One region of the Streptomyces sp. 142MFCol3.1 genome, then DNA from elsewhere that is predicted to be linked to it. Evidence: riboswitches for the same ligand, from Rfam matches in the RefSeq annotation. Region 1 holds a riboswitch; the other holds the start of a gene.
What was found. A riboswitch is a leader RNA that binds a small molecule or an ion and turns the genes downstream of it on or off. The one in region 1 is predicted to bind cobalamin.

Region 1 (15,121 bases):
GCACGGTCGCCTCCGCACGTCCGGGCTCGCCGCCGTCCTGACCGTCCGGCGCGGCCATGACGGGTACGACGACGACCTCGGCGGCGCGCAGGGCGTTGACACCCTTGACGGTCACCAGCTCGGGGTCACCGGGGCCGACCCCGACTCCGATCAGCTTGCTGCTCATGACGTCAGGCACCTCTCCACGAACCGACGGGCGACACCGGGCTCGGACGCCCAGTGCGTGTGCAGATAACTCGCGTGCACACCTTGTTGTACGAAACCTTCGAGCCGCCGCTCAGGGGCGCGCACACCCCAGGCGGGAGCCGCCCCGGCGCCGGGGTCGACGACGGTCCGGTGGAACTCGTGCCCGCGCATCCGTGTACCGGCCGCGGCGAGCACACTGTCGGACACGGCGACGGCATCGCGGTAGCCCAGCGTCAGCCGTTCCGTCATGCGCGCCGTGGCGTCGAGCACCCCGCACATGGGCCGCCCGTCGAGCTCACGGCACAGGTAGAGCAGGCCGGCGCACTCGGCGGCGACGGGAGCACCGCTCAGCGCCAGCTCCGCGACGGCCTTGCGCAGCGGCTCGTTGGCGGACAGCTCGGCCGCGTACACCTCGGGGAAACCACCGCCGACGACCAGCCCCGTGATGCCGTCCGGCAGTTGCTCGTCGTGCAGCGGGTCGAAGGTGACGACCTCGGCCCCGGCGGCGGTCAGCAGCTCACCGTGCTCGGCGTAGGAGAAGGTGAACGCGGCGCCACCCGCGACGGCGATCCTCGGCCGCGGCCCGTCCGCCGCGCGGGGGCGGGAGCGTCCGGGCAGCCCCGAGGGGTCCGCGGGCCCGGTCGCCGCAGACGGGCCGGGCCAGGGCTGCGGGAGAGGACCGGCCACGGCCTCGGCCGGATCCCACGCGGCGACCGGCAGCGCCCCGGCGCCCCGCGCCAGCGCGGCCAGGGCCTCCAGGTCGCACCCCTCGGCCACCTGAGCGGCCATGGCCGCCACGGCCTGAACGGCGGCGGACCGCCGCTCGGCGACGGGCACCAGCCCGAGGTGCCGCGACGGCGTGTCCACCTGCGGGGCGCGGCGCAGCACACCGAGCACGGGCACGCCCGCCGAGTCCAGCGCGTCGCGCAGCAGCGCCTCGTGCCGGTCGGAGCCGACCTTGTTCAGGACGACCCCGGCGACCCGCACCTCGGGGTCCCAGGACGCGAAACCGTGCACCAGCGCGGCCACCGACCGCGACTGCGACGAGGCGTCCACGACGAGCACGACCGGCGCCCTGAGCAGCTTCGCGACCTGCGCGGTGGACGCCAGTTCGCCCTCCCCGGCGGCCCCGTCGTACAGACCCATCACGCCCTCGACGACCGCCAGGTCGCAGCCGCGCGCACCGTGCGCGAACAACGGCGCCACGAGCTCCGGCCCGCACAGGTACGCGTCGAGATTCCGTCCCACGCGCCCGGTGGCGAGCGCGTGATATCCGGGATCGATGTAGTCCGGCCCCACCTTGTGCGGGGACACGGCGAGCCCCCGCGCGGCGAACGCCGCCATCAGCCCCGTGGCAACGGTGGTCTTGCCGCTGCCCGAGGAGGGCGCGGCGACGACCAGCCGTGGGACGGACATCACCACTCGATGCCCCTCTGGCCCTTCTGACCGGCGTCCATGGGGTGCTTCACCTTGGACATGTCGGTCACCAGGTCCGCGAAGTCCACTAGCTTCTCCGGCGCGTTCCGCCCGGTGATCACCACGTGCTGGGTCCCCGGCCGGTTCCGGAGCACGTCGACGACCTCGTCGGTGTCGACCCAGCCCCAGTGCATCGGATACGCGAACTCGTCGAGCACGTACAGCCGGTACGTCTCGGCGGCCAGGTCCCGCTTGACCTGCTCCCAGCCCTCCCGGGCCTTCTCCTCGTTGTCCAGCTGCTCGTCGCGCTGGACCCACGACCAGCCCTCGCCCATCTTGTGCCAGTCGACGGTCCCGCCCTCGCCACAGGCGCCGAGCACCTTGAGCGCGTTCTCCTCGCCGACCTTCCACTTCGCCGACTTGACGAACTGGAACACCCCGATGGGCCACCCCTGGTTCCAGGCGCGCAGCGCGAGCCCGAACGCGGCCGTGGACTTGCCCTTGCCGACGCCCGTGTGCACCACGACCAGCGGACGGTTGCGCCGCTGACGTGTCGTCAGACCGTCGTCCGGCACCACGTTCGGCTGTCCCTGCGGCATTACGCGGCCCTCCTGTCGCCCTGAACTTCCCTGACCAGCCCGGCGATCGAGTCCGCCCGCAGCTCGTCCAGCGTCACCGCCGTACCGGCCAGCTCACCCGCGAGGTGCCCGGCGAGGCCCAGCCGTACCGGCCCTGTCTCGCAGTCGACGACCACGGACGCGATCCCGTCGGCCGCGAACAGCCGCGCCGCACGCCCCGCGAGCGCGACCGGCTCCGTCCCACCCGTCGCCCGGCCGCCACCCCGGCCCGAGGCGCTTCGCGCCGCCCCTGTGTCCGTGGCTCGTCCGTCCGTCACCACGACGACCAGCGGACGCCGTGCCGCGTCCCGCAGCCGCTCGACCCGCAGCACCTCGTGCGCCCTGAGCAGCCCCGCGGCGAGCGGCGTGCGCCCGCCGGTGGGCAGCGACTCCAGCCGCGCCGCCGCCGCGTCCACCGACGACGTGGGCGGCAGCGCCACCTCGGCGGCCGACCCGCGGAAGGTCACCAGCCCCACCTTGTCCCGCCGCTGGTACGCGTCGAGGAGCAGCGACAGCACGGCACCCTTCACCGCGCTCATCCGCTGCCGGGCCGCCATCGAACCGGAGGCGTCCACCACGAAGAGGACGAGGTTCCCCTCGCGGCCCTCCCGCGTCGCCTGCCGCAGATCGTCGCGCCGGACGACCAGACCGGGCCCGGAGCGCCCGCGCACCCGCTGGTGCGGCGCCGCCGCCCGTACGGTCGCCGCCAGGTGCAGCTTGGTCAGGGCGCCCCGGGGCCGCCGCGACCCGGTCGTGCGGCCGTGCTCGGTCCGCGCGCGCGAACGCCGCCCGGCCGCGCCCTCGCCGAGCCCGGGAACGCTCAGCGTCTTCGTGCGGAACGGCTTGGCGGCCCGCACCGGCGACTGCTCGCCCGCCCCGGATGCCTGCGGCTCCCCGCCCTCCCCCGACTCGGGGCGGGCGGCCGTGTCGCCGCCGGCCGGACCCTCGTCCGGCGCCGGCTGCCCACCGCCACCGGGTCCGTCCGGCCCGGGGTCCGGATCGTCGTCGCCCTGGTCCGTGTCCTGACCGCCGAACTCCTCCAGCGTCTCGTCGAGCTTGTCCTCGTCCAGCCCGGGCGCGTCGAAGGGGTTGCGGCGCCGCCGGTGCGGCAGCGCCAGCAGCGCCGCCTGACGCACGTCCTCGGCGAGCACCTCGGTGCGCCCCGCCCACGCTGCGAGCGCCGTCGCGGTCCGCGCCATGACGATGTCCGCCCGCATGCCGTCCACCTCGAAGGCCGCGCAGGTCGCCGCGATCTGCCGCAGCGCCCCGTCGCCGAGCCGCACCGACGGCAGCAGGGCGCGCGCGGCCACGATCCGGGCCCGTACCGCGGCCTCCTCGTCGGCCCAGCGCGCGGCGAAGGCCTCCGGGTCGTCGTCGTGGGCGAGCCTGCGCCGGACCACCTCGACGCGCTGGTCGGGCTCCCGGGACGCCGCGACCTCGACGGTCAGCCCGAACCGGTCGAGCAACTGCGGCCGCAGCTCGCCCTCTTCCGGGTTCATCGTCCCGACCAGCAGGAAGCGGGCCGCGTGCCGCACCGAGACGCCCTCGCGCTCCACGTAGGAGGCGCCCATCGCCGCAGCGTCCAGCAGCAGGTCGACCAGATGGTCGTGGAGCAGGTTGACCTCGTCGACGTACAGGATGCCGCGGTGCGCGTCGGCCAGCAGGCCCGGCTCGAAGGCCTTCACGCCCTCGGCGAGCGCCCGCTCGATGTCGAGCGCGCCGACCAGCCGGTCCTCGGAGGCGCCGACCGGAAGCTCCACCATGCGGGCCGGACGCGACTCGGACGCCCCCGGCCCATGGGGCCCGTCCGGGCACGCCGGGTCGGGGGCCGCCGGGTCGCAGGAGAACCGGCATCCGGAGACGACGTCCACCACCGGCATCAGGGCCGAAAGGGCGCGCACGGCCGTGGACTTGGCGGTGCCCTTCTCGCCGCGCACCAGCACGCCGCCCACCGCGGGCGACACGGCGTTCAGCAGCAGCGCGAGCCGCAGGTCGTCCTGGCCGACGACGGCCGTGAACGGGAACGGGGTACTCACTTCTCGTCGCCCTCCAAGTCGCCTTCGAGCTCCAGATAGGTGGCGCGCAGCTCTTCGATCGTGTCGGCGTCCGGCTCGGCCCACAGCCCACGGTCGGCGGCCTCCAGGAGCCGTTCGGTGATGCCGCGCAGCGCCCACGGGTTGGACTTCTTCATGAAGTCACGGTTCTCGGCGTCGAAGACGTACTCCGCGCTGAGCTTCTCGTACATCCAGTCGTCCACGACCCCGGCGGTGGCGTCGTAGCCGAAGAGGTAGTCGACCGTCGCCGCCATCTCGAAGGCGCCCTTGTAGCCGTGGCGGCGCATCGCCGCCATCCAGCGGGGGTTGACCACCCGGGCGCGGAAGACGCGGTGGGTCTCCTCGCCGAGGGTGCGGGTCTTCACCTGGTCCGGGACGGCCGAGTCGCCGACGTACGCCTCGGGGGAGGCTCCCGTCAGATGCCGCACCATGGCGACCATGCCGCCGTGGTACTGGAAGTAGTCGTCGGCGTCCACGAGGTCGTGCTCGCGGGTGTCGACGTTCTTCGCGGCCACCGCGATCCGCCGGAACGCGGTCTCCATGTCCCCGCGCGCCGCCCGCCCGTCGAGCCCGCGCCCGTACGCGTAACCGCCCCACACCGCGTACACCTCGGCGAGGTCGGCGTCCGAGCGCCAGTTGCGGGCGTCGATGAGCGGCAGCAGACCGGCGCCGTAGGCGCCCGGCTTGGAGCCGAAGACCCGGGCGGTCGCCCGCCGCCGGTCCCCGTGCTCGGCGGTGTCCTCGTCCGCGTGCGCCTTCACGAAGTTCTGCCCGGCGGACTCGTCCAGCTCGGCCACCGCCCGCACCGCGTCGTCGATCAGCCCGACGACGTGCGGGAACGCGTCCCGGAAGAAGCCGGAGATACGGACCGTCACGTCGATGCGCGGCCGGCCGAGCTCCTCCAGGGGCACGATCTCGAAGCCGGTGACCCGGCGCGAGGCGTCGTCCCAGACCGGACGGCAGCCCAGCAGCGCGAGGATCTCCGCGATGTCGTCGCCCTGGGTGCGCATCGCCGAGGTGCCCCACACGGTGAGCCCGACGGAGGTCGGGTACGCGCCCGTGTCCTGGAGGTAGCGCTGCACGAGGGAGTCCGCGAGGGACTGCCCGACCTCCCAGCTCAGCCTGGACGGGATCGCCTTGGGGTCGACGGAGTAGAAGTTCCGGCCCGTCGGCAGGACGTTGACCAGTCCGCGCGTCGGCGAACCCGAGGGCCCCGCCGGCACGTAACCCCCGTCCAGCGCCTTGAGGATGTGTCCGATCTCGTCCGTCGTCCGGGCGAGCCGCGGCACCACCTCACGGCAGGCGAACTCCAGCACGGCCACCGCGTCGGGCAGTTCGGTGCCGAGGACCTCCCGGACGAGGCCCGGGCCCTCGGCGACCGCCCAGCCGCGCTCCTCCATGCCCTCCGCGATCCGCCGGCACAGCTGCTCCAGCAGGTCGATCGCGTCCGCCCCCGTCCGGGAGGGCCCGGCGACCAGGTCGGTCAGCCCGTCCGGCACCTTGACCGGCGCGCCCGGCTCGGCGAGCAACTCCTTCTCGACCAGGCCGAAGTGTGCGGCCAGGCAGGCCCGCAGGCCCGGCAGGGCGTTCGCCGTGCCGCCCCACACCTGCGAGGCGCGCAGCACGGCCAGCACCAGGTTCACGCGCGGCTCGGCCTCGGGACCGCCACCGAGGACGTGCAGGCCGTCCCGGATCTGTACGTCCTTGATCTCGCACAGATAGCCGTCGATGTGCATGACGAACTCGTCGAAGTCGTCGTCGCCCGGTTGCTCGGCGACGTGCAGGTCGTGGTGCAGCTCGGCCGCCTTGACCAGCGTCCAGATCTGCGCGCGCACCGCCGGGGCCTTCGTCGGGTCCAGGTCGCAGACGAGCGCGTACTCGTCGAGCAGCTGCTCCAGCTTGGCCAGGTCGCCGTAGGTGTCCGCACGCGCCATCGGCGGCACGAGGTGGTCGACGACGGTGGCGTGCCCGCGGCGCTTGGCCTGGGTGCCCTCGCCGGGGTCGTTGACGATGAACGGGTAGATCAGCGGCAGCTCGCCGAGCACGGCGTCCGGCGCGCAACCCCCGCTGAGGCCGAGGCCCTTGCCCGGCAGCCACTCCATCGTGCCGTGCTTGCCCATGTGGACGATCGCGTCGGCGCCGAAGCTGTTCTCCAGCCACCGGTAGGCCGCCATGTAGTGGTGGGAGGGCGGCATGTCGGGGTCGTGGTAGATCGCGATCGGGTTCTCGCCGAAGCCGCGCGGCGGCTGGATCATCACGACGACGTTCCCGAACTGCAGGGAGGCGAGCACGATCTCGTCCCCGTCGACGTACAGGCTGCCCGGCGGCTCGCCCCACGCCTGCAGCATGGCCTCCCGCAGCCCCGGGTCGAGCTCGTCGAACCAGGCCCGGTAGTCGGCGAGCGGCACCCGCGCGGGAGCGGCGGCCAGCTGGTCCTCGGTGAGCCACTCGACGTCGTGACCGCCCGCCTCGATCAGCCGGTGGATCAACTCGTCGCCGTCGTCGGGGTATTCGGTCAGCGAGTACCCCGCGCCCCGCAGTGCGTCCAGGACCCGCACCGCCGAGGCGGGCGTGTCCAGGCCGACCGCGTTGCCGACCCGCGAGTGCTTGGTCGGGTAGGCGGTGAAGACCAGCGCGAGCTTCTTCTCCCCGTTCGGCTTGTGCCTGAGCCGGGCGTGCCGCACCGCGATCCCGGCGACCCGCGCCGCCCGCTCGGGGTCGGCGACGTACACCGGGACGTCGTCTGGGCCTTGCTCCTTGAAGGAGAACGGCACCGTGATCAGCCGCCCGTCGAACTCCGGGATGGCGACCTGCATCGCCGCGTCCATGGGGGACAGGGCGGCGTCCGAGGCGTCCCAGGCGCTCCGCGAGGAGGTCAGGCACAGCCCCTGGAGGACGGGCACGTCCAGGTCGGCGAGCGCGCCGATGTCCCACGCCTCCTCGTCGCCGCCCGCGGACGCCTGCGAGGCGTGCGTGCCGCCCGCCGCGAGCACGGTGGCGACCAGCGCGTCGGCCCTGCCGAGGATCTCGTACAGGCCCGGGTCCGCGCCGCGCAGCGAACCGCAGAACACCGGCAGCGCGTTGGCGCCCCGCGCCTCGATCGCGTCGCACAGCGTGTCCACGAACGCGGTGTTGCCGGACAGCTCGTGGGCCCGGTAGAACAGCACGCCGACCGTGGGACGGCCCTCGGCGGCCACGCGCTCGCCGTGCACACCGAACTCGGCCGTCCGCTGCGGCTCCTCGAAGCCCTCCCCGGTGAGCAGCACGGTGTCGGAGAGGAACCGCGCCAGTTCGGTGAGGTTGGCCGGGCCACCCTCCACCAGATAGCGCAGCGCCTCCGCGACCACACCGGCGGGCACCGACGACTCGGCCATCAACTCGGCGTCGGGCACGGACTCGCCGCCGAGCAGGACGGTCGGCACACCCGACGCCCTCAGCACGGCCAGACCCTCCTCCCAGGCGCGCTTTCCGCCCAGCAGCCGTACGACGGCGACGTCCGCGCCGTCGAGAAGGGCGGGCAGCTCCGCCACGACGTCCACCCGGGTCGGATTGCCGATCCGGTACGGGGCACCGGAGGCACGGGCCGCCAGCAGATCCGTGTCGGCGGTCGACAACAACAACACTGTGCTCATGCGGGCGCTCCCGGTGGAATGAAAGGCAGTCCTTGCGGCGCGCCCGACTCGATGAGCCGCAACAGCGCGTCCGTGTCCGCGTGTTCCTCGATCAGATCGCCGAGCCGGTCCAGCTGCTCCTCGCGCAGCGCCGCGAACGACGTGTCCGCGGCCGGCACGAAGCGGCGGCCCGCGGCGGCGGCCACCTCGCGCAGGAAGGCCCGCCGGAATCCGTCCGACTCCAGCGAACCGTGCCAGTGGGTGCCCCACACGGAGCCGACCCGGCATCCGTCCAAGAAGGCTTCCCCACCGGTGACATGGGCGACACCGTGGTGGATCTCGTACCCCTCGACCCGTTCGCCCAGGGCCTCGCCGACCGGTCTGGTCAGGGTCTTCTCGTGCGCGAACCGCACCCGCACCGGCAGCAGTCCGAGCCCGTCGACGTGACCGGCGCGGCTCTCCACGCCGTCCTCGATGTGCTCGCCCAGCAACTGGAAGCCGCCGCAGATGCCGAGCGTGGGCCGCCCCTCGGCGGCCCGGCGCAGCAGCGCGTCGGCGAGTCCGCGCTCGCGCAGCCACTCCAGCGCCTTCACGGTCCCCCGCGTCCCGGGCACCACGACCAGGTCGGCGTCGGCGAGTTCCTCGGCCCGGTCCACGAACCGCACGACCACGCCCGGTTCGGCGGCCAGCGCGTCGACGTCCGTGAAGTTCGACATGAGCGGGACCGCGCAGACGGCGACCCGCAGAACGTCCTCGCCGACAGGGGCGCTGACCCCCGACTCGCGGACCGCCCCGCGCAGCGACACCCGCAGCCCGTCCTCCTCGTCGATGCCGAGGCCGTGCCGGAACGGAAGCACACCGTAGGAGGGCCGCCCGGTGAGGTCCTTCAGCATGTCGAGACCGGGATCCAGCAGCGAGACATCACCGCGGAACTTGTTGACGAGGAACCCGGCGACGAGCGCCTGGTCCTCGCGCGACAGCAGCGCGACCGTCCCGAAGAAGGAGGCGAACACACCGCCGCGGTCGATGTCGCCGACGACGAGCACGGGCAGCCCCGCATTGCGGGCGATGCCCATGTTCACGATGTCGGTGCGCCGCAGATTGATCTCGGCAGGACTGCCGGCCCCCTCACAGATCACCGCGTCATACGTGCCCCGCAACTCGGCCAGACAGTCCAGGACCGTGCCGAGGAGCGCCTGTTGGCGGCCCCCGTGGTAGCCGCGCGCGCTCATCTCGCCCACGGGCCTGCCCATGAGCACGACCTGACTGCTCCGGTCGCTGCCCGGCTTGAGCAGCACGGGGTTCATGAGCGCGGTCGGCTCCACGCGTGCGGCCTGCGCCTGCATGGCCTGCGCGCGCCCGATCTCGGCGCCCTCACGGGTGACGAACGAGTTGAGGGACATGTTCTGCGCCTTGAACGGCGCGACCTTGACGCCCCGTCGCACCAGCCACCGGCAGATCCCGGCGGTGACGACGCTCTTGCCGGCGTCGGAGGTCGTTCCGGCGATCAGCAGTCCGCCGCTCATGACAAGGCTCCTTCGCGCGCTCCGGCATCCATGGCGTACCCCTCCCCGGTCATGCCCCGGCCCCTCGTCGCCGCGCGGCGACGCGCCCGAGGAGCGTGCGCGCGACGGCGCACGCGCCCAGCGCCAGCCAACCCACGCGACGCGACAGCCGTACGGCCCGTTCGATGTCGGCGACGGCCACCGCGCGGCCGTTGCCGTTGAGGACGGGCCGGTGCTCGACCCGGCCCGCGTACGAGAGCGTCCCGCCGAGCCGCACCCCGAGCGCCCCCGCGAACGAGGCCTCCACCGGACCGGCGTTGGGACTCGGATGCTTGTGGGCGTCCGTGCGCCAGGCGTGGGCGGCGCCGCGCGGGGCGCCACCGGCGACGGTCGCGAGAACGGCGGTCAGCCGCGCCCCCGGCCAGCCCGCGACGTCGTCGAGCCGCGCGGAGGCCCAGCCGTACCGCCGGTACTTGGGCGACTTGTGCCCGACCATCGCGTCGAGCGTGTTCACGGCGCGGAAGGCGACCAGACCGGGGGCTCCGCCGACGGCCCCCCACACCAGGGCTCCCACCACGGCGTCGGAGGTGTTCTCGGCGACGGACTCGACGACGGCCCGCGCGATCCCGTCGGCGTCCAGCGCCTGGGGGTCGCGCCCGCACAGGTGCGGCAGCCGTTCCCGGGCCGCCTCCACGTCGCCCGCGGCGAGCGCCGAGCCGATCGCCCGCGCCTCACGGCCGAGTGTGGTGCCGCCGACGACGGCCCAGGTGGCCGCGGCGGTCAGCGCGACGGAAGCGGCGGGGGAGGGCCGGACGGCACGGTGGGCGAGGGCGGCGAGGGCGGTGGCACCGCCCACGCACACGGCGGTGTGCAGCGCACCCCGTCCGCGGTCGTCCCGCCACAACACCCGTTCCACGGCGCCCGCGGCCCGCCCGAACACGGCGACCGGGTGCCCCCGGCGAGGATCACCGAGCAGCAGGTCGCCGAGAAGGCCGGCGGCGGCGCCGTACGCGAAGACGCGATCGGCACGCATCGGTTCAGCCGGCCGTCAGGTCGGTCTCAACCGTCGTTAGCGTCCTGCGCAGAGCACTTGGGCAGCCGTGCATGGCGACATGTCCTCACTCAGGGTGTCCACGCCCTGGTTCGACGAGACCGGCGGTGAGAGTTCCTGGCTCCCGGGACATCTCTTCCCCGGTGACAGTGGCGGGACCGCGCCGGACTTGCACCGGCTTCCTCTCTTGCCGCCGTACTTGGCTCCGGCAGTCCACCACGGGGCGAGAACAGCCGTCAACTTGCTGTTGACCTGCGAGGAGAGAGTGTGCTGAGCCCCACACCGCCACCACGCCCGGCTGCCCGCCAAGACCGAATTGCACCGTGTCCCGGGGCCGTTGCGCAGGCCCGCGGCCCGCCTTCCGGCGACCTGGGACGCATCCCGCCGGGCGCGACCGCCCGCAGTCCTCGCGCGCCCCCGGGCCCCGGCACGACGACGGGCGGGTACGGGACGCCATGTCCCGTACCCGCCCGTCGTGCGGCAGAGCGTCGCCTGTGTCAGGAGACGATGATGAAGATCCCGTACGCCACTGCCGCCGCGCAGGCCGCGAAGCAGGCGTACGCGCCGGTGACCGCGAGGGCCGCCGAGTCGCCCCGGACGGACGCCGACTCGCGCTTGGAGAGGCCGACGATGCCGAGGGTGAAGAGGCCGACGAGTGCCACGGTCGCCCCGAGGCTGACTCCGAAGACGGAGCCGAGGGCTGCCCAGTCGATGTTCATGCTGTTCGTTCCTTACACCGTGGCCGGGCGGGTGGGCTCGGCGGAGGGGCCGGGGTCCGGCACCGGGATGGTGGCCTTGAGCTCGGTGTCGGCCGCGGTGACCGGGCCGGCCGGCGGCACGGCGACGGCGGCCATCGCCGTGGTGACGACGCCCGCGGGCTCGGCGTCGACGTCGTTCACGTTGTGGACGGTGACCGGCTGGCGTCGCGACAGCGTCCAGATGGCGCCGGCGCCGGCGACCAGCAGCACGCCCGTGAGGACGATGCCCCAGGTGCCCTGCTTGGTCAGGAACTCGGCGGAGGCACCGGCCAGACCCGCGGCCGGCAGGGTCAGACCCCAGGCCACGAACATGCGGGTCGCGGTCGACCAGCGGACCACACCGCCCTTGCGGCCGAGGCCCGAGCCCATCACGGCGCCGGAGCACACCTGGGTGGTGGAGAGGGAGAAGCCGATGTGCGAGGAGGCCAGGATGGCCGTCGCGGCGCTGGTCTGGGCGGCGAAGCCCTGCGGCGGCGCGAGGTCGGTGAGGCCCTTGCCCATCGTGCGGATGATGCGCCAGCCGCCCAGGTAGGTGCCGAGCGCGATGGCCATACCGGCCGAGACGATGACCCAGGTGGGAGGGTTCGAGCCGGGGGCGATGACGCCGCCGGTGACCAGGGCCAGGGTGATGATGCCCATCGTCTTCTGAGCGTCGTTCGTGCCGTGGGCGAGGGAGACCAGGCCGGCGGAGGCTATCTGGCCGGCGCGGTAGCCCTTGGCGGTCGCCTTCTCCTCGACGCGACCGCCGATGCGGTAGGTCAGCCGGGTGGCCAGCATGGCGGCGATTCCGGCCACGATCGGCGCGGCCACCGCGGGGATGAGCACCTTGGTGACGACGGTCGAACCGTTCACCGACGACCAGCCCGCCGACATGACGGCGGCACCGATGAGGCCGCCGAAGAGTGCGTGGGAGGAACTGGAGGGCAGACCCAGGAGCCAGGTCAGCAGATTCCACAGGATGGCGCCGACGAGCGCCGCGAAGATCACTTCGGTGCGTATGCCCTCTTCGTTGATGATTCCGCCGGAGATCGTCTTGGCGACCTCCACCGAGAGGAACGCACCGACGAGATTCAGCACGGCGGACATGGCCACCGCCGTCTTGGGCTTGAGAGCGCCGGTCGAGATGGTCGTCGCCATCGCGTTGGCAGTGTCGTGGAAACCGTTCGTGAAATCGAACACGAGAGCGGTGACGATCACGATTCCGAGGAGGAGCGTGATGTGTTCCATTTACCCAGGCTTCTGTTGGACGTCAGTGGCATGTGGACCGTAAGCAACCTGGGTGAACGGAAGATGAACTGAGGCGGACCGGGGGGTGTCTCAATCGGTGGGATGTCCCTCCGTTTACGCCGGAGGGGACCCCCGCTCCTCGAACGCAGGCGGAATATCGGGATCCGCTACCAGTGTCTAGCCTCGGGTGAGCCTCTTGAGTCCGGACATGGACCCATTGAAGAGATTTTGGTCACCCGGCAGGCTGCCGCTGTTGTCGTACTGCCAGAACGTCCAGTACGACCAGCCGGCGGGCAGGGTGCCGGCATCCGCGGAGTCGTAGCGCGCCAGCCACAGGGCGTGGTTCGCGCCGAAGGCCCGGCTGGCGCCGGTGCAGGTGTTCCACCAGTGCGTGGTCGTGTAGATCACCGGGCGGCGGCCGGTCCGCCGCTTGACCTCGTCGCTGAACGCCTTGATCCAGCTCACCATCCCGGCCTTGCTCAGGCCGTAGCACTTGCGCTTGCCGTACGGGTTGTACTCGATGTCCAGCGCGGGCGGCAGCGTCCAGCCGTCCGCGCGCCAGGCGCCGCCGTTGCGCACGAAGTACGCGGCCTGGGTGGTGCCGGAGGACTTGTCCGGCACCGCGAAGTGGTAGGCGCCGCGGAGGATGCCCGCGTTGCGCGCGCCGTTGTACTGCCGGCCGAAGTAGGGATTGCGGTAGGTGTGGGACTCCGTCGCCTTGACGTAGACGAACCGGGCACCCTTCGCCTTGGCGCTCCGCCAGTCGACGTTCTTCTGGTGAGAGGAGACGTCGTGCCCCTCGGGTTTTCCCGCAGCGCCCGCCGGGAGCGCGGTGAGGGCGGTGCCCGCCGCGGTGAGCGCCGCCACGACGGCCGTCGCGGCCGTGGTGCGGACATGGCGATGGAATGGTTTGTGATCACGGGCCATATTTCCCCCCGGAATGGCGACGTGTGCGACAAATCCCCCAGAGGCTACTGGAAGATCGGCGACCGGACGTCGATCACCGGCCAATCCACCTCGGAGGGTGATCCGTGCCCATATGTGCCCTTACGGAGGCGTGGGCTCCGGCCTAAAGTGCCCTCGCCCGCGACGCGTCGAGGTCACCTGCTGGCAGGATCGCGGCATGGCTGAACAGCGGCGGGACGCACGGGACGTGCGGGAGGAAGCACAGGCCGCGGGTGCGCGGGACGCGAGGGACGTGGGGGACGCGGTGGCGCGGGCCTGGGAGGAGCTCGTGGCGACGGCCCGTCGGACGGTGGCCGACGGACTGGTCGTCGGAACGTCGGGCAACGTGTCGGTCCGCGTCGGCGACACCGTCCTGGTCACGCCGACGGGAGTGCCGTACGACCGTCTCGCGCCCGAGGACGTCGTCGGCGTCGGCCTCGACGGGCGGCAGGTGCTCGGTTCGCTGCTGCCGACGAGCGAACTGCCGATGCATCTCGCGGTCTACCGCGCGACGGACGCCGTCGCCGTCGTCCACACCCACGCGGCCCACGCGACGGCCGTCTCGACGCTCGTCCCCGAGCTCCCGCTGATCCACTACATGGCCGGCGCCCTCGGCGGACCGGTCCGTGTCGCCCCGTACGCGACGTACGGCACCGCGGAGTTGGCCGAGAACATGCTCGGGGCCCTCGACGGCCGCACCGCCTGCCTCCTCCAGAACCACGGCACCGTCGCCCACGGCGCGTCCCTGTCCCAGGCGTACGACCGCACGGCCCAGCTGGAGTGGATGTCCCGCGTCTGGCTCCTCGCCGCGTCGGTCCCCGGCCTCACCCCGAACCTGCTGACCCCGGCCCAGGTGACCCGGGCGGGCGAACACCTGAAGACCTACGGCCAGAAACCGTAGCCCCGACCGCCACCGTCACTCCTCCGGCCGACTCCGGACCCGGGGGTCGCGCAGGACCGGCCATCCGCGGTCGGGGGTGCTTGTCCCGCCGCCGGGGCGCCCGGTCGGGGGTGCTTGTCCCGCCGCCGCGGCGCTCGGCCGGGGGTGCTTGTCCCGCCGCCGGGGCGCTCGGCCGGGGGTGCTTGTCCCGCCGCCGGGGCGCCCGGCCGGGGGTGCCTGTCCCGCCGCCGGGGCGCCCGGCCACGACGGACCGTCCGGTGGTGACGAGCCCGGGCACGGGTGGAGTCCCGCCCGCCTCGGCCAGGGGAGAGGCGCCCTCCAGCCGCTGTGGCGCTCGTCCGGGACGGACCACCGCTGGTCCGGCACGGGTGCGGCGTGCCTGCCCGACCGGGGGAGAGATTCCCTCCCACCGACGCGGCGCCCGACCGGGACGGACCACCCCGGTGGTGCCGAGCCCGGCGCGCCCAGACCCACGGAAGGCCCCCCCGGTCCTCGGGCGTGCCCCGCGCTCCCACTGGCCGACCACGGGCTCCCCCGGGAGACTGAACCCGTGCGCACTGTCAAAGCGACGGCCGCAGCCGTCACCGTAGCCATCGCCGCGGGCGCAGCCTCCGTGGCGGCCGGCCGGTTCGCCAGCGACGCCGCACTGAAGGCGTCACCCGGCCGGCCCCTGCCCACCGAACCCCGGCTCACCGTGCACGCCACGACGGCCGGCGGGATCACGCTCACCCGTGATCTGGCCTCACTGCGTCCGGGCACCTACGGCCTCGCAGGCAACGGCTCCCACGCGGTCGTCGGCCCGGTCCTGCGCGGCACGCCCCACCCCGCCGACACGGTCGTCCGCCGTCTG
Region 2 (15,121 bases), on a different contig from region 1:
TGAGCGTGATGACGACGAACGGCACCGCGCCCCAGACCACCAGGAGCATGATCACGGCCAGCCCCTGCGGACCGCTCGCGAACCAGTTGTGGCCGATCATGTCGATGCCCGGCAGCTTGCTGAGCAGCGCGTTGAAGATGCCGTAGTCGGAGTCGAAGAGCCACTTGAAGACGGTGGTGGCCACGATGATCGGCATGCCCCAGCTGGCCACCAGCGCGATGTTGATGAGCGTCTTCACCCAGCCCGAGACCCGCTGGAGCAGCAGGGCGATCAGCATGCCGACGATCATCGTGAAGATGACGGACCCGGCCGCGAAGACGAACGTCCGGACGACCACGGCCCAGAACTCGCCGTCGCCGAGCACCTTGCTGAAGTTGTCGAAGCCGACCGACTCCGCGGGCTGGAAGCCCCACAGCTGGGACTGTCCGAACTTCTGGAAGGACAGCGTGACCAGGCGGACGAGCGGATAGCCCAGGACGAGCGCGAGGATCAGCAGACAGGGCGCGAGCAGCATCCAGGGGAGCGCGGCTCCACCCGGACTCCGCCGTGCTCGTGGCGCCTTCGGGACGGCTGGTGGCGGTGCCTGCCGCGGGGGCGGCACCTTGGCAGGGGTGGTCGTGTCTGCGGCACTCATCGCGCGCTCCTCAGCGGTCCCTCTGGTCGTACGTAAGCGGAGCCCCGCACGGCCGTGCCGTACGGAAGGCAGGGCCCCGCCCCTCCGTGGCGGAGGACCGCGGGGCCCTGCTCTCAGGTCACTTGGTGTTGATGACCTTGTCGATCGCGGCGTCCGCGTCCTTCGCGGCGGCCTCGACCGACTTCTTGCCGGTGCCGATGCTCTGCAGCATGGTCTGCAGGACCTGGGCCTTCTCGACCTGGCCCCAGCCCGGCGCCATCGGGACGAACCAGTTGGACTCGGCCGCGGTGGCCGGGACCTCCGTCTTCGGGTCGCTCTTCAGCGTCGCGAGGTCGGTCTTGTTGTTGGGCAGGTTGCCCTTGTCCATCAGGCCCTTCTGGCCCTTTGCGCCCGTGAAGGCGTTGATCCACTCGCCGGCGACGGCCTGCGCGTCGGACTTCACCGGTACGGCGAGGTCGGAGCCGCCGAGGAACACCGGGAGGTTCTTGCCGGACGGGCCGGGCATCACGAAGTTCTCGAGGTTGCCCTTGAGCTTGCCGGTCTTGTCGTTCTTCGGGTCCTCGGAGGTCGCGCCCTCCCAGGCGGCGCCGAAGATCATGCCGGACTTGCCCTGGCCGTAGACGATGTAGCGGTCGGACTCGTCCTTGGTCTTGTCGCCGTGCATGTACTTGTCGACGACGTTCTTGAACTCGGTGAGGCCCTTGATCGACTCGGGCGAGGAGAGGTTGGCCTTCCACTGGCCGCCCTCCTCCTTGGCGATGGAGCCGCCGGCGTCGTAGACGAAGGACATCGCGGCGTACCAGTCACGGGTGGGCTGGTACCAGGCGTTGAACTTGCTGCCCTCCTTCTTCTGGATCTTGTCCAGGGCGGAGGTGAGCTCCTTGTACGTCTTCGGCGCGCTCTTCACGCCGACGGAGGCGGCGAGATCCTTGCGCCAGTTGCCGACGCGGCCACCGGCGTAGTACGGCACGCCGTAGGTCTTGCCCTCGTAGGTGACGGAGGCCTTGAGGCCGTCCAGCCAGGCGTCCGAGTTCTCGAACTTGCTCGCGTCCAGGGGAGCGAAGGCGCCCTTGACCATGTAGCCGAGCATCTCGGTGTTGCCCATCTCGACGACGTCGGGGGCCTTGTCGGTGGCCAGGACCGCGTCGAGCTTGGTGTTCTTGTCCGGCCAGCCGTAGTACTCGTGGTTGATCTTGATGCCGGGGTGCTCGGCCTTGACGGCCGCGTCGGCGGCCTTGACCAGCTCGGGCCAGTTGTTCTGCGCGTCGACGGTGAGCCAGACGGTCAGCTCCTTGGCGTCCGCGCCCTTGTCCGACCCCCCGGACTTGTTGTCACTGTCCCCGCATGCCGCGATGGAGACCATCATGCCCGCGATACCGATCGCGGCTATCAGCTTGCGCTTCACGCCACCCTCCTCAGGGATGCCACAAACCCCCCTGCCTCCCCGCGGTGACATACGCCGTACCGCCCGTGGGGCCGGGACTGGACCAATGGTGTAGACCAGTACGGGGAGCTTGGCCTAGACCTAGGGGGGTGTCAAGACATTCGCGGGCACCCCGACCGTCCGTTATGGGACCTACATATGCAGGGACCTTTAACTAGCTAATCCGCATATCGGGCAGGGCTGTTCAAGCATTCGGCCCGGTACCCCGACCGGACCCACCCGCGCGCGGCACACGGGCCACGCGTCCGTGATGGACTAGACCAACAGGTGAGCCGACGGTATATAGAGGGGATCACGGAAGGTGCGGGGGGTACTCGCACATGAAGCCGTGCCACGATGTGAGCCGTGGCCGATGCGTAGGTCGGCCGCTTCGGCATCCGGAGCCGGGAAGGCAGAGCATGAGCACCGACGTCAGCAGTGCGGAGAACGAGGGTGGCGCGCCCATCCGTACCGCGCGCGTGCCCAAGTACTACCGCCTGAAGAAGCACCTGCTCGACATGACGGAGACCCTGCCGCCCGGCACGCCGGTACCGCCCGAGCGCACCCTCGCCGCCGAGTTCGACACCTCGCGCACCACCGTGCGGCAGGCCCTTCAGGAACTGGTCGTCGAGGGCCGCCTCGAGCGCATCCAGGGCAAGGGCACCTTCGTCGCCAAGCCGAAGGTCTCCCAGGCGCTCCAACTCACCTCGTACACCGAGGACATGCGAGCCCAGGGCCTCGAACCCACCTCGCAGCTCCTGGACATCGGCTACATCACTGCCGACGAGACGCTCGCCGGCCTGCTCGACATCTCGGCCGGCGGCCGGGTGCTGCGCATCGAGCGGCTGCGTCTGGCGAGCGGCGAGCCGATGGCGATCGAGACGACCCACCTGTCCGCGAAGCGCTTCCCCGCGCTGCGCAGGTCGCTGGTCAAGTACACCTCCCTCTACACCGCGCTCGCCGAGGTGTACGACGTCCATCTCGCCGAGGCCGAGGAGACCATCGAGACCTCGCTGGCCACCCCGCGCGAGGCAGGGCTGCTCGGCACCGACGTCGGCCTGCCCATGCTGATGCTCTCCCGTCACTCGCTCGACAAGCAGGGCGAGCCGGTGGAGTGGGTGCGTTCGGTGTACCGGGGCGACCGGTACAAGTTCGTGGCCCGCCTCAAGCGCCCCCAAGACTAGCCCGGGGCACCCGGCCGGCGGCACCGGAACGGGCCTGCGCCCCCCCCCGGGGGCGTCGCTTCGGGTGCTGTCGAGTTGACGGGGCGTCGCCGGTCTCATTGCTGTTGGGGACCGATATGCGGACGAGGGGTTCCGCTTTCCTGACGCCGTCGCCTACATTGCCTGCGCGTTACACAGGTGATCAGCGAGGGGACGGAGTCGCCGTATGTCAGATGTGCCTGAAGTGAAACCACCGGTGGTCACGCCGGTGCGCGTAGTGATCGCCCTGTGCCTGCTCGCGCCGTTCGTGGCGATGCTGTGGGTCGGCTCCTACGCCAAGGCCGACCCGGCCTTCATAGGCATCCCGTTCTTCTACTGGTACCAGATGGCGTGGGTGCTCATCTCCACGGCGCTCACGATGGTCGCGTACCAGCTGTGGCGGCGTGACCAGCGGGCCCGCGCCTCCGCCGCCACCCGCACCTCCACCAAGGGCGCCCCGGCCTCCGCCGAGGGTGCCGGAACATCGGCCGAGGGGAGTGCCGGAGCATGAAGGACGGCGTCAACGGCGTCGCACTCGGCGTCTTCATCTTCTTCTTCCTGGCCGTCACGGTCGTGGGGTTCCTGGCCGCGCGCTGGCGCAAGGCCGACAACGAGCACAGCCTCGACGAATGGGGACTGGGCGGACGGTCCTTCGGAACCTGGATCACCTGGTTCCTGCTCGGCGGTGACCTGTACACCGCGTACACGTTCGTGGCCGTACCGGCCGCCATCTACGCGGCGGGCGCGGCCGGATTCTTCGCCGTGCCGTACACGATCCTGGTCTACCCGCTGATCTTCACCTTCCTGCCGCGCCTGTGGTCGGTGTCCCACAAGCACGGATACGTGACGACGTCCGACTTCGTGCGCGGCCGCTTCGGTTCCAAGGGCCTGTCCCTGGCCGTGGCGATCACCGGCATCCTGGCGACCATGCCGTACATCGCGCTCCAGCTGGTCGGCATCCAGGCCGTTCTGGACGTGATGGGCGTGGGCGGCGGCGACAACACCAACTGGTTCGTCAAGGACCTTCCGCTGCTCATCGCCTTCGGTGTGCTGGCCGCCTACACCTATTCCTCGGGCCTGCGCGCCCCCGCCCTGATCGCGTTCGTGAAGGACACCCTGATCTACATCGTGATCGCGGTGGCCATCATCTACATCCCGATCAAGCTGGGCGGATTCGACGAGATCTTCAAGGCGGCGGGCGACAAGTACACCGCGGCCGGCGCGGGCGGCCTCGTGCCTCCCGAGGCGGGCCAGTGGACCTATGCCACGCTCGCGCTCGGCTCGGCCCTCGCGCTGTTCATGTACCCGCACTCGATCACGGCGACGCTGTCCAGCCGCAGCCGCGAGGTGATCCGCCGCAACACCACGATCCTCCCGCTGTACTCGCTGATGCTGGGCCTGCTCGCGCTGCTCGGGTTCATGGCGATCGCGGCCGGGGTGAAGGTCACGAACGGCCAGCTCGCGATCCCGCAGCTGTTCGAGAACATGTTCCCGGACTGGTTCGCGGGTGTGGCCTTCGCGGCCATCGGCATCGGCGCGCTGGTCCCCGCGGCCATCATGTCGATCGCCGCCGCGAACCTCTTCACGCGCAACATCTACAAGGACTTCATCAAGCCGGACGCCACTCCGCAGCAGGAGACCAAGGTCTCCAAGCTGGTCTCGCTGCTGGTGAAGGTGGGCGCGCTGGTCTTCGTCCTCACCATGGACAAGACGGTCGCCATCAACTTCCAGCTCCTGGGTGGCATCTGGATCCTGCAGACCTTCCCGGCCCTGGTCGGCGGCCTGTTCACACGCTGGTTCCACCGCTGGGCGCTCCTCACGGGCTGGGCCGTGGGCATGCTCTACGGCACGATCGCCGCGTACGGGGTGGCCTCGCCGACGCAGAAGCACTTCGGCGGCAGCGCCAAGGAGATCCCCGGCATCGGGGAGATCGGCTACATCGGCTTCACGGCGTTCACCCTGAACGTGGTCGTGACGGTCGTCCTCACGTTCGCGCTGCGTGCGTTCAAGGCCCCGGACGGCGTCGACGAGACGTCCGCCGAGGACTACACGGCGGACGCGGGCGACCCGGGCGTCGAGGTGGAGCTGCCGGTGGCGGCCCACTGAGCTCACGGTTCCACACTCCGCGGCGCCCCTCGGTCAGGGGGGCGCCGCGGTCTTTTTCCGCGCCGCGGACACGTGTGGGCTGCCGGGTCCGACCGGCACCGACACACGCATGCGGGCCGCCGCATCCGACCGGCACCGACAAACGCATGCGGGCTGCCGGGTCCGACAGAAGCCGGGTGGACCGCCGCGCCCCGAGGCCGAAGGGCGGACTCGGACCGTCGCGCCCGCCCGGCCCCGATGGCCGCCCCCTGGGAATCCGGCGGCCCTCCCGCGCGATCTCCCACAGACTGTGCGCATGGACACAGTCATCCGCGTCGCGCGTCCCGAGGAGTACCCGGACCTCGGCGAGATCACCGCCCAGGCCTATCTCCGCGACGGACTGCTCGACTTCGGGGAGAGCGACGCGTACCTGGGAGAGCTGCGGGACGTGGCCAAGCGCGCCGCCGCGGCCGACGTGCTCGTCGCGGTCGGACGCGAGTCCACGCCCGGCACGCAGCGGCTGCTCGGTGGGGTGACCTTCGTGCCGCGCGGCGGCGCCATGGCCGACATCGCCGGCCCTGGCGAGGCCGAGATCCGCATGCTCGCGGTCGCCCGCGAGGCACGTGGCCGAGGTGCCGGGGAGGCACTCGTCCGCGCCTGCCTCGATCGCGCGCGGAACACGGAGGACTGCGTACGCGTCGTGCTGTCCACCCAGCACTCCATGCACGCCGCCCACCGGATCTACGAGCGCCTCGGCTTCACCCGCACCCCGGACCGCGACTGGAACCCGATCCCGGAACTGGACGACATCCGGCTGCTCACCTATGAACTGACGCTCTGACAGCTCTTCTGCCACCCTCCGAAGCCGACACGACACAACATGTGGGGGTGGTCCCGCGGCCCGGCACAAGATGTATGCTCATGCTCGCTGTCGCCGCAGGGGAATCCGGTGCGAATCCGGAACTGTCCCGCAACGGTGTACTTGTGCGTGTTCGCGTATTTGCCTGCACGCGCTGGCTTCAGTCCGAGGACCTGCCGACAGCGCACCCCGGCCGTCCGGCCCGGGTGCCGACGACGTCCGGGCCTCGCGGAATGGGCCGGTGGACGCGGCGTGCTGCTCTCCGGTCAGCGCCCCCGTGTGCCTCCGTGCCTCCCGACAGGCCCCGTGCCGAGCGAGGGAGAGCCCCACGTGACCATCGCGCCAGCCGATCCGGCTTCAGCGTCAGCGCAGCAGGCCCCGGTGGAGACGGACGGTCCCGGTACCGCGCTGCTGCGGGTCCTGACCGATCTCACCGCCGACCTCCCCGACGCCGACCCCGGCCGGGTCGCGGCCGCCGCGCTGCGCGGCCGGTCCGCCCGGGCGGACGAGGCGGAGCTGCGTGAGCTGGCCACCGAGGCGGCGGCGGGACTCATCTCCGAGGACCCCGTGTACTCGCGGCTGGCCGCCCGGCTGCTGACGATCAGCATCGCGGCCGAGGCCGCCTCGCAAGGCGTCGCGTCCTTCTCCGAGTCGGTCGCCGTCGGCCACCGCGAGGGTCTTGTCGCGGACCGTACGGCGGAGTTCGTCCGCCTGCACACGGCCCGCCTCGACGCGCTCGTCGACGTCGAGGGCGACGACCGCTTCGGCTACTTCGGCCTGCGTACCCTGCACAGCCGCTATCTGCTCCGCCACCCGATCACCCGCCGGGTGATCGAGACACCCCAGCACTTCATGCTCCGGGTGGCGTCGGGTCTCGCCGAGGACGACACCGTCCGCTCCGTGGACGAAGTCGCCGCGCTCTACCGCCTGATGAGCCGCCTCGACTATCTGCCCTCCTCCCCCACGCTCTTCAACTCCGGCACGCGGCACCCGCAGATGTCGTCCTGCTACCTCCTCGACTCCCCGCTGGACGAGCTCGACTCCATCTACGACCGCTACCACCAGGTGGCCCGGCTCTCGAAGCACGCGGGCGGCATCGGGCTGTCGTACTCCCGCATCCGTTCGCGCGGTTCGCTGATCCGCGGCACGAACGGGCACTCCAACGGCATCGTCCCGTTCCTGAAGACCCTCGACGCCTCGGTCGCCGCGGTGAACCAGGGCGGCCGGCGCAAGGGCGCGGCGGCCGTCTACCTGGAGACCTGGCACTCCGACATCGAGGAGTTCCTGGAGCTGCGCGACAACACCGGTGAGGACGCCCGACGCACGCACAACCTGAACCTGGCGCACTGGATCCCGGACGAGTTCATGCGCCGGGTGAACGAGAACGGTGACTGGTCGCTGTTCTCCCCGGCCGACGTGCCGGAGCTGGTCGACCTGTGGGGCGACGAGTTCGACGCCGCCTACCGCAAGGCCGAGGAGGCCGGGCTCGCCCGGAAGACCATCCCGGCCCGCGACCTGTACGGCCGGATGATGCGCACCCTCGCGCAGACCGGCAACGGCTGGATGACCTTCAAGGACGCCGCCAACCGGGCCGCCAACCAGACCGCCGAGCCGGGCCACACAGTCCACTCCTCGAACCTGTGCACCGAGATCCTGGAGGTCACGGACGACGGGGAGACGGCGGTCTGCAACCTCGGTTCGGTCAACCTCGGTGCCTTCGTGAGCAACGGTGACATCGACTGGGAGCGGCTGGACGAGACCGTCCGCACGGCCGTGACGTTCCTGGACCGGGTCGTCGACATCAACTTCTACCCGACCGAGCAGGCGGGCCGTTCCAACGCCAGGTGGCGCCCGGTGGGCCTCGGCGCGATGGGTCTCCAGGACGTCTTCTTCAAGCTGCGGCTGCCCTTCGACTCGGCCGAGGCGAAGGCGCTGTCCACGCGGATCGCCGAGCGCATCATGCTCGCCGCGTACGAGGCCTCAGCAGACCTCGCCGAGCGCAACGGCCCGCTGCCGGCCTGGGAGAAGACCCGTACGGCGCGCGGTGTGCTGCACCCCGACCACTTCGACGCCGAGCTGACCTGGCCGGAGCGCTGGGCGGCACTGCGGGAACGCGTCGCCACGGTCGGCATGCGCAACGCGCTGCTGCTGGCCATCGCGCCCACCGCCACCATCGCGTCCATCGCGGGCGTGTACGAGTGCATCGAGCCGCAGGTCTCCAACCTGTTCAAGCGCGAGACGCTCTCCGGCGAGTTCCTCCAGGTCAACTCCTACCTGGTCGCCGACCTCAAGGAGCTCGGCGTCTGGGACGCGCGCACCCGGGAGGCGCTGCGCGACTCCAGCGGCTCCGTGCAGGACTTCGCGTGGATCCCCGCCGAGGTCCGGGCGCTGTACCGCACGGCGTGGGAGATCCCGCAGCGCGGCCTGATCGACATGGCCGCGGCGCGCACCCCGTTCCTGGACCAGTCGCAGTCGCTGAACCTGTTCATGGAGACGCCGACGATCGGCAAGCTCTCCTCGATGTACGCGTACGCCTGGAAGCAGGGCCTCAAGACGACGTACTACCTGCGCTCGCGCCCGGCGACCCGCATCGCCCGCGCGGCCCAGGCGCAGGCGCAGCCCGAGAAGACGATCCCCGTCCAGCAGGTGGCCGACCCCGACGCCGTCGCCTGCTCCCTTGAGAACCCCGAGTCCTGCGAGGCCTGCCAGTGACCACCGCCCCGAACACCGAGAAGAGCCTGCTCGACCCCGGCTTCGAGCTGACTCTGCGCCCGATGCGCTACCCCGACTTCTACGAGCGCTACCGGGACGCCATCAAGAACACCTGGACCGTCGAGGAGGTCGACCTCCACTCGGACGTCGCCGACCTCGCGAAGCTGTCCCCGGCGGAGCAGCACCTGATCGGCCGTCTGGTCGCCTTCTTCGCGACGGGCGACTCGATCGTGGCGAACAACCTGGTGCTGACGCTGTACAAGCACATCAACTCCCCGGAGGCGCGGCTCTACCTGAGCCGGCAGCTCTTCGAGGAGGCGGTCCACGTCCAGTTCTATCTGACGCTGCTCGACACCTATCTGCCCGACCCGGAGGACCGGACGGCCGCCTTCGCGGCCGTGGAGAACATCCCCTCCATCCGCGAGAAGGCCGAGTTCTGCTTCAAGTGGATGGACTCGGTCGAGAAGCTGGACCGGCTGGAGAGCAGGGCGGACCGCCGCCGCTTCCTGCTCAACCTCATCTGCTTCGCGGCGTGCATCGAGGGGCTCTTCTTCTACGGTGCCTTCGCCTACGTCTACTGGTTCCGCAGCCGCGGCCTGCTGCACGGCCTCGCGACCGGCACCAACTGGGTGTTCCGCGACGAGACGATGCACATGTCGTTCGCCTTCGAGGTGGTCGACACGGTCCGCAAGGAGGAGCCGGACCTGTTCGACGACCAGCTGGAGCAGCAGGTGACGGACATGCTGCGGGAGGCCGTCGAGGCCGAGCTGCAGTTCGCCCGCGACCTGTGCGGTGACGGTCTGCCGGGCATGAACACCGACTCGATGCGGCAGTACCTGGAGTGCGTCGCCGACCAGCGGCTCTCGCGGCTGGGCTTCGCTCCTGTGTACGGCTCGGAGAACCCCTTCTCCTTCATGGAGCTCCAGGGCGTGCAGGAGCTGACCAACTTCTTCGAGCGGCGCCCGTCGGCGTACCAGGTCGCCGTGGAGGGCACCGTCGACCTCGACGAGGACTTCTGACGGGTGCACCGTGGGCGAGGCCGGGCCGCTCGTGCGGCCCGGCCTCGTCATGTCGCGCCCACCCCGCGGCGCCCAGCCGGGCCGGAACGGGCCTCGCCACGGTGCCGTGCCCGGGGGCAGGTGGATCCTGGAGCGCGGGTGGCACGTCCAAGCGGCAAGGAGGTCATCTCATGCGCCGAACGACCCACCACCGGATGCCGGCCCTCGCCGCGCTGGCACTGCTCCTCGCGGGCTGCGGCACGCGGGGCGGGGGCGAAGCGGGCGGCAGCGGCACCGTGTCACCCGCCCCCACCACCCCGAAGAGCTGCGCCGCGGCACGGGCGGAGCTCGCCGCCACCGACACCGGCCGTACGTTCTGCCTGTCCGTGGGCGAGGTGATCCGTATCGGGCTGGACGGCACGTCCGCGCGGCCGTGGGCGCCCGTCAAGGCCGGCGGCAGCGGTCTGGAGGCCACCAACAGCGGTGTCGTCCTCCAGGCCGGTGACGCCAGCATGCGCCCCAGTGTGCCGTGGAAGTGGCAGTAATTCGAGGGTGCCGGACAGTCCTGCCACGAACGTGGCCGCCATCCTGCTCGACGGTGTACATCCCTTCGAACTAGGCGTGGTCTGCGAGGTGTTCGGGCTCGACCGCAGCGACGACGGCCTGCCCGTCTACGACTTCGCCGTGGCCTCGGCCGAGGGCCCGGACCTGGGTACGCATGTCGCGGGCCTCACCCTGTCCACCCCGTACGGCCTCGACCGGGTCGAGGAGGCCGACCTCGTCGTCGTCCCGGCCGGCGAGAACTTCACCGGCCGGGAGTACCCGCCCGCGCTGCTGGAGGCCCTGCGCCGGGCCGTCGGCCGCGGGGCCCGCGTCCTCAGCGTCTGCTCCGGGGTCTTCGCCCTCGGCGCGGCCGGACTCCTCGACGGGCGGCGGTGCAGCGCGCACTGGCGGCACGCGGAGGAGCTCGCCCACCGTCATCCCCGGGCGATCGTCGAACCGGACGTGCTGTACGTCGACGAGGACCCGGTGCTCACCTCCGCCGGCACCGCCGCGGGCATCGACGTCTGTCTCCATCTGGTCCGCAAGGAGCAGGGCCCGGAGGTCGCCAACGCCATCGCCCGCCGGATGGTGGTGCCCCCGCACCGCGACGGCGGTCAGGCCCAGTACATCGAGCGCCCGCTGCCCCGAGCCCCGGGCGACACGATCGGCGACGTGCTGGCATGGATGGAGCGGCACCTCTCCGAGGACGTGACCGTCGAACAGCTCGCGGCCCGAGCCCGCTTGGCCCCGCGTACCTTCGCGCGCCGCTTCCAGCAGGAGACGGGTACCACCCCGTACCGCTGGATCCTGCGCCAACGGGTACTCCTGGCACAGGAGTTGCTGGAGGCCACGGACGAGACGATGGATGCGATCGCGAGCCGGACCGGGTTCGGCAACGCGGCGGCCCTGCGCCATCAGTTCGTCCGGAGCCTGGGCACCACCCCGCAGACGTACCGGCGCACCTTCAGGGGCCCGCGGGCTGCCTGAAGGTGCGCCGGTGGGCGCGGCGGATCAGCGCGGACGTGCCGTGAGCAGCAGCTTGTGCGGGCGCAGGGTGATGCCGACACGGGTCGTGTCATTGGACCCGGACACCTGCTCGTAGCGCCAGCGGGACGCCACGGTCGCGGTGATCAGGGTGAGCTGCGCCATCGAGAAGTGGTCGCTCGGGCACTTCCGGTTGCCCAGGCTGAACGGACGCATCGCGTACTTCGGGATGTCCTTGGACCGTTCCGGAAGCCAGCGCTCAGGATCGAAATCCAGGTGCTGCCGGTACGAGCGGGGGTCGCGCTGGATCGCGTACGGGCTGTAGACGATGTCGGCACCGGCTGGAATGCGATAGCCGCCGAGCTCGGTTTCGGTCACCGCCCGCCGCGTCAATATCCATACAGCAGGGCACAACCGCATCGCCTCGACGACGACATTGTTCGTGTGGGACAGCTTCCGGACGTCGTCGAATCCGACGGGTCGGTCCCCCACGACGGATTTGACCTCTGCGGCCACCTTGTCCGCCTGTTCCGGATGTTCCGCAAGGACCTGGAGGAGCCACATGATCGTGGATGCGATGGTTTCACTGCCGGGCGTCAGTATCGCGACGACTTGGTCGTGGATCTCCTGTTCGTCGATGGGGTCGCCGTTGTCGTCCTTCGCTTCCAGCAATGCCGTCAGCAAATCGTCCGGCTTTTGACCAGATGACCGTCGTTCGTCGATGATCTCGTCCACGAGGTCATGCAAATCGGCCAATGCGTGGTCGAATTTGCGCAATGGGGGAAGAGGCAGCCGATAGAGCGGCCCCGCCGGGATGACCATGCGCCGGTACATGCCGCGGAACACGGTCGTGAGCGCGACGCTCAGCCGCTCCGCACGCTCGTCCATGAACTTGCCGCGCAGCAGGCAGCGGGCCGCGATCCGGACGGCGACACGGAACGACTCCGAGGTGCAGTCGACCGTCGTCCCCGGCTCCCAGCGGGCCGCGAACGCACGCGCCTCCTCCTCCATGATCGGCCCGTACTCGGGGATGATGTCGGCCCGGAACGCCGGCTGTATGGTGCGCCGTTGGCGCCGGTGCTGCGGTCCGTTGGCGGTGGCGACGCCCTTCTTGCCCAGCAGTCCTTCGAGGGACTCCCACAGCGGGCCGCCGATCTCGTAGTCGGGGTCGAGCGCCAGCGCGCCGGTGAGCGCGGGAGTGGTGACGGCATACACCGTCTTGGGACCCAGCTTGAGCCGGACGATGTCGCCGTGGTCGCGGAGCTGGGCCAGGAAGCCCAGCGGGTCGCGGACCAGTTTCCAGCCGTGGCCGAGCCCCGGTACACCGCCGCCCGCGAGCGGCGGGACGGACAGCTCCGGCGCACGGGGGGCCGGAGTCCGCGGGGGTGCCGCCCGGTCGAGCGCGGCCGAGAGCTCGGGGGATGACTCGACGGTCATTTCTCACCTGCCGCTTCATTGTTGACGTACGGGGGTGTGGAGCGGTCGTCCCAGTTGTCGACCATGTACCGGCCCGACTCGTGGTGGAACCAGTACACGGAGCTGAACCAGTTCCGCATATTTCCGATGCACGCCCTGACGGCGACGCCCGTCGCCTTTTCCTCCACGGTGCCGTCCATGAGGGAGTCGGCGAGCCGTAATGCGTCCCGTTCGGCGACGAGGAATTCACTGATGCATTCCTCGACGCGCCGCCTTATTTCCGTTACCGCCTCTTCGAGTGTCAGCCCGTCGTGATGAATGAGACTGATTCCGAGATTGTGGACCTCGTCACCCGCTATTTCCTTGGGAAGCGAACACAGATCGTTGTACCAGGCGGCGAATTCCTGACTGAGCAGTGCCGCGCGCTCATAGGCCGGGTGTTTCCGTACGGTGACGGGAAGTTCGAATTGTGCGCTGGGCTCCAGCAGATCGGTCCAGATCCAGTGCGCGAATGTCAGTCGGCGTAGTTCCAGGTATGCGTCGACCGTGGGGACGGTGCCGGACGTACGGTTGCGGAATTCTCGGTCGTACGCCTCGATCACCGCATGGAAGTGGAGTGCGAACCGCTCGTTCCACTTCTTGCCGAGGAACGAGTACAGGCGCACCATGCTGTCCGCGAACCCCGCGACCAGGGGATCGGGGTGGTGCAGGTGGTCCCCGGGGGAGTCGAGGGCCGCGTGGAGCCGGAACCTGAGCCTGCGCCAGGCGTCGGCCCGGCCGTGGATGACGTCCCGGTCGTGCCGGTCGTCCCAGACGAAGAACCAGGCGCTGTAGTCCGCTATCGCCTGCATGACGTCGTCGGGGGCGCCTATGTAGTAGCCCGCCATGAGGTCGGTGTAGCACAAGCCGTCGGCATATTCCTCGACCTTGTCCGCCGGCATGAGCCGTTTTTCGAGGAGCCAGGTCCTGGTCTTCTCCTGGAGCCTGGGCCAATACGGGTGCAGTTGCCGGGGAAACTCTGACTCGATCACCGGAAGAGAGAGCGCTGGTGGAACCGCGACCGCTGTCGGTGTCGATGAAGTGCCGTGTGAGAAAGCATGCACGAACAAACCCCTCTCAGCCGCCTGTTGGCGGTACGCCCCTCCCTGTGCCGGGCGTGCGCCGTTGCGTATCCCCGCACTCCCCATTCAGCACCACAACTGACCGTTCTGGGAACGGATTTGCTCCACTCACTACCCCACGATGCCGAGAATCTCCCCTTGTGTGACTGAATATGGATCACTAGAGGAGCACAAGGGATCGAACGTGCGACGCACGCACGAACGGCGCCTGGCCAGGAAGGTTCCCTGACCAGGCGCCGTTCGAGAGGGCTCACGAGAGGCCGTGAGTCCCACCTGTCATTTTCTGTCTCAGTCGTTCGCGAGGGCGGGCGCCGGTGGCCCGACCGCTCCCGGGGCGGTCGCCGGACCGCTCAGTCGTTCGCCACGATCGGGTAGCGGGGCTCGCCCTCGGCCATCTGCCGCAGCGCGTCCTTGCGCTCACGCTTGGAGAGACGGTCGATGTACAGGTAGCCGTACAGGTGATCCGTCTCGTGCTGGAGGCAACGGGCGAAGTAGCCGGTGCCCCGCACCTTGACCGGGTTGCCCTTCTCGTCCTGCCCGGTGACCTCGGCGTAGTCGGGACGGGCGAGCGGCGCGTACGCGGTCGGCACCGACAGGCAGCCCTCGTTGCTGTCGTCCAGACGGCGCAGCTCGGCAGGCAGTTCGACGAGCACGGGGTTGCAGACGACCCCGACGTGCCGCTTGCCCTCGTCGTCCATGCAGTCGTACACGAAGACCTTCAGGTCGACGCCGATCTGGTTCGCGGCCAGGCCGACGCCCTCGGCGGTGCGCTGGCTGGCGAACATGTCCGCGACCAGCTGGTCCAGCTCCCCGCCGAACTCCGTGACGTCCTTGCACTCCTTGTGCAGCACGGGATTCCCGACGACAGTGATCGGCCTCGAGGTCCCGCGCTCGCGGTAGGCCGTCTCGCGCTCCTCGCAGTCCTCGGTGTCGATGACGAAGCCGTCGTCGTCCACGGGGAGCACGCCCGCGTGCTGCTGATCGGTGTCCTGCTGCGCCATGACGACGTACGCCTTCCTCAAACCTTGGGAAATTCTGCGAGTACAGCCTACGGGGAGCGACCGGGTGACTTCCCGGCGATCCCACGGGACGGTCGCGGCCCGGCCGGCTTCCGCGGCCGTCGTACCGGCGCGCTCAGCAGACC

Region 2: it holds a riboswitch for cobalamin, as region 1 does, so the genes downstream of both, H305_RS0120625 (ribonucleoside-diphosphate reductase subunit alpha) here and H305_RS0127835 (cobalamin biosynthesis protein) in region 1, are expected to answer to the same signal.

Annotation. Positions count from the first base shown of each region.
Region 1 is NZ_AUKV01000020.1:65,301-80,421, reverse strand. Features, by position in the region: gene cobI (precorrin-2 C(20)-methyltransferase) at 1-166, opposite strand, end outside; gene H305_RS0127860 (cobyrinate a,c-diamide synthase) at 163-1,602, opposite strand; gene cobO (cob(I)yrinic acid a,c-diamide adenosyltransferase) at 1,602-2,201, opposite strand; gene H305_RS0127850 (putative cobaltochelatase) at 2,201-4,255, opposite strand; gene cobN (cobaltochelatase subunit CobN) at 4,252-7,905, opposite strand; gene H305_RS0127840 (cobyric acid synthase) at 7,902-9,410, opposite strand; gene H305_RS0127835 (cobalamin biosynthesis protein) at 9,460-10,422, opposite strand; cobalamin riboswitch at 10,531-10,674, opposite strand; gene H305_RS0127830 (hypothetical protein) at 10,938-11,159, opposite strand; gene H305_RS0127825 (inorganic phosphate transporter) at 11,172-12,425, opposite strand; gene H305_RS0127820 (lysozyme) at 12,603-13,352, opposite strand; gene H305_RS0127815 (class II aldolase/adducin family protein) at 13,549-14,271, shown strand; gene H305_RS0127810 (alpha/beta hydrolase) at 14,822-15,121, shown strand, end outside.
Region 2 is NZ_AUKV01000013.1:131,306-146,426, reverse strand. Features, by position in the region: gene H305_RS0120655 (carbohydrate ABC transporter permease) at 1-634, opposite strand, end outside; gene H305_RS0120650 (extracellular solute-binding protein) at 753-2,039, opposite strand; gene H305_RS0120645 (GntR family transcriptional regulator) at 2,477-3,241, shown strand; gene H305_RS49790 (DUF3311 domain-containing protein) at 3,447-3,770, shown strand; gene mctP (monocarboxylate uptake permease MctP) at 3,767-5,365, shown strand; gene H305_RS0120630 (GNAT family N-acetyltransferase) at 5,661-6,185, shown strand; cobalamin riboswitch at 6,217-6,399, shown strand; gene H305_RS0120625 (ribonucleoside-diphosphate reductase subunit alpha) at 6,534-8,915, shown strand; gene H305_RS0120620 (ribonucleotide-diphosphate reductase subunit beta) at 8,978-9,934, shown strand; gene H305_RS46595 (hypothetical protein) at 10,105-10,458, shown strand; gene H305_RS0120610 (helix-turn-helix domain-containing protein) at 10,466-11,443, shown strand; gene H305_RS0120605 (cytochrome P450) at 11,468-12,877, opposite strand; gene cyc1 (epi-isozizaene synthase) at 12,874-13,959, opposite strand; gene def (peptide deformylase) at 14,328-14,978, opposite strand; gene H305_RS0120590 (tetratricopeptide repeat protein) at 15,112-15,121, opposite strand, start outside.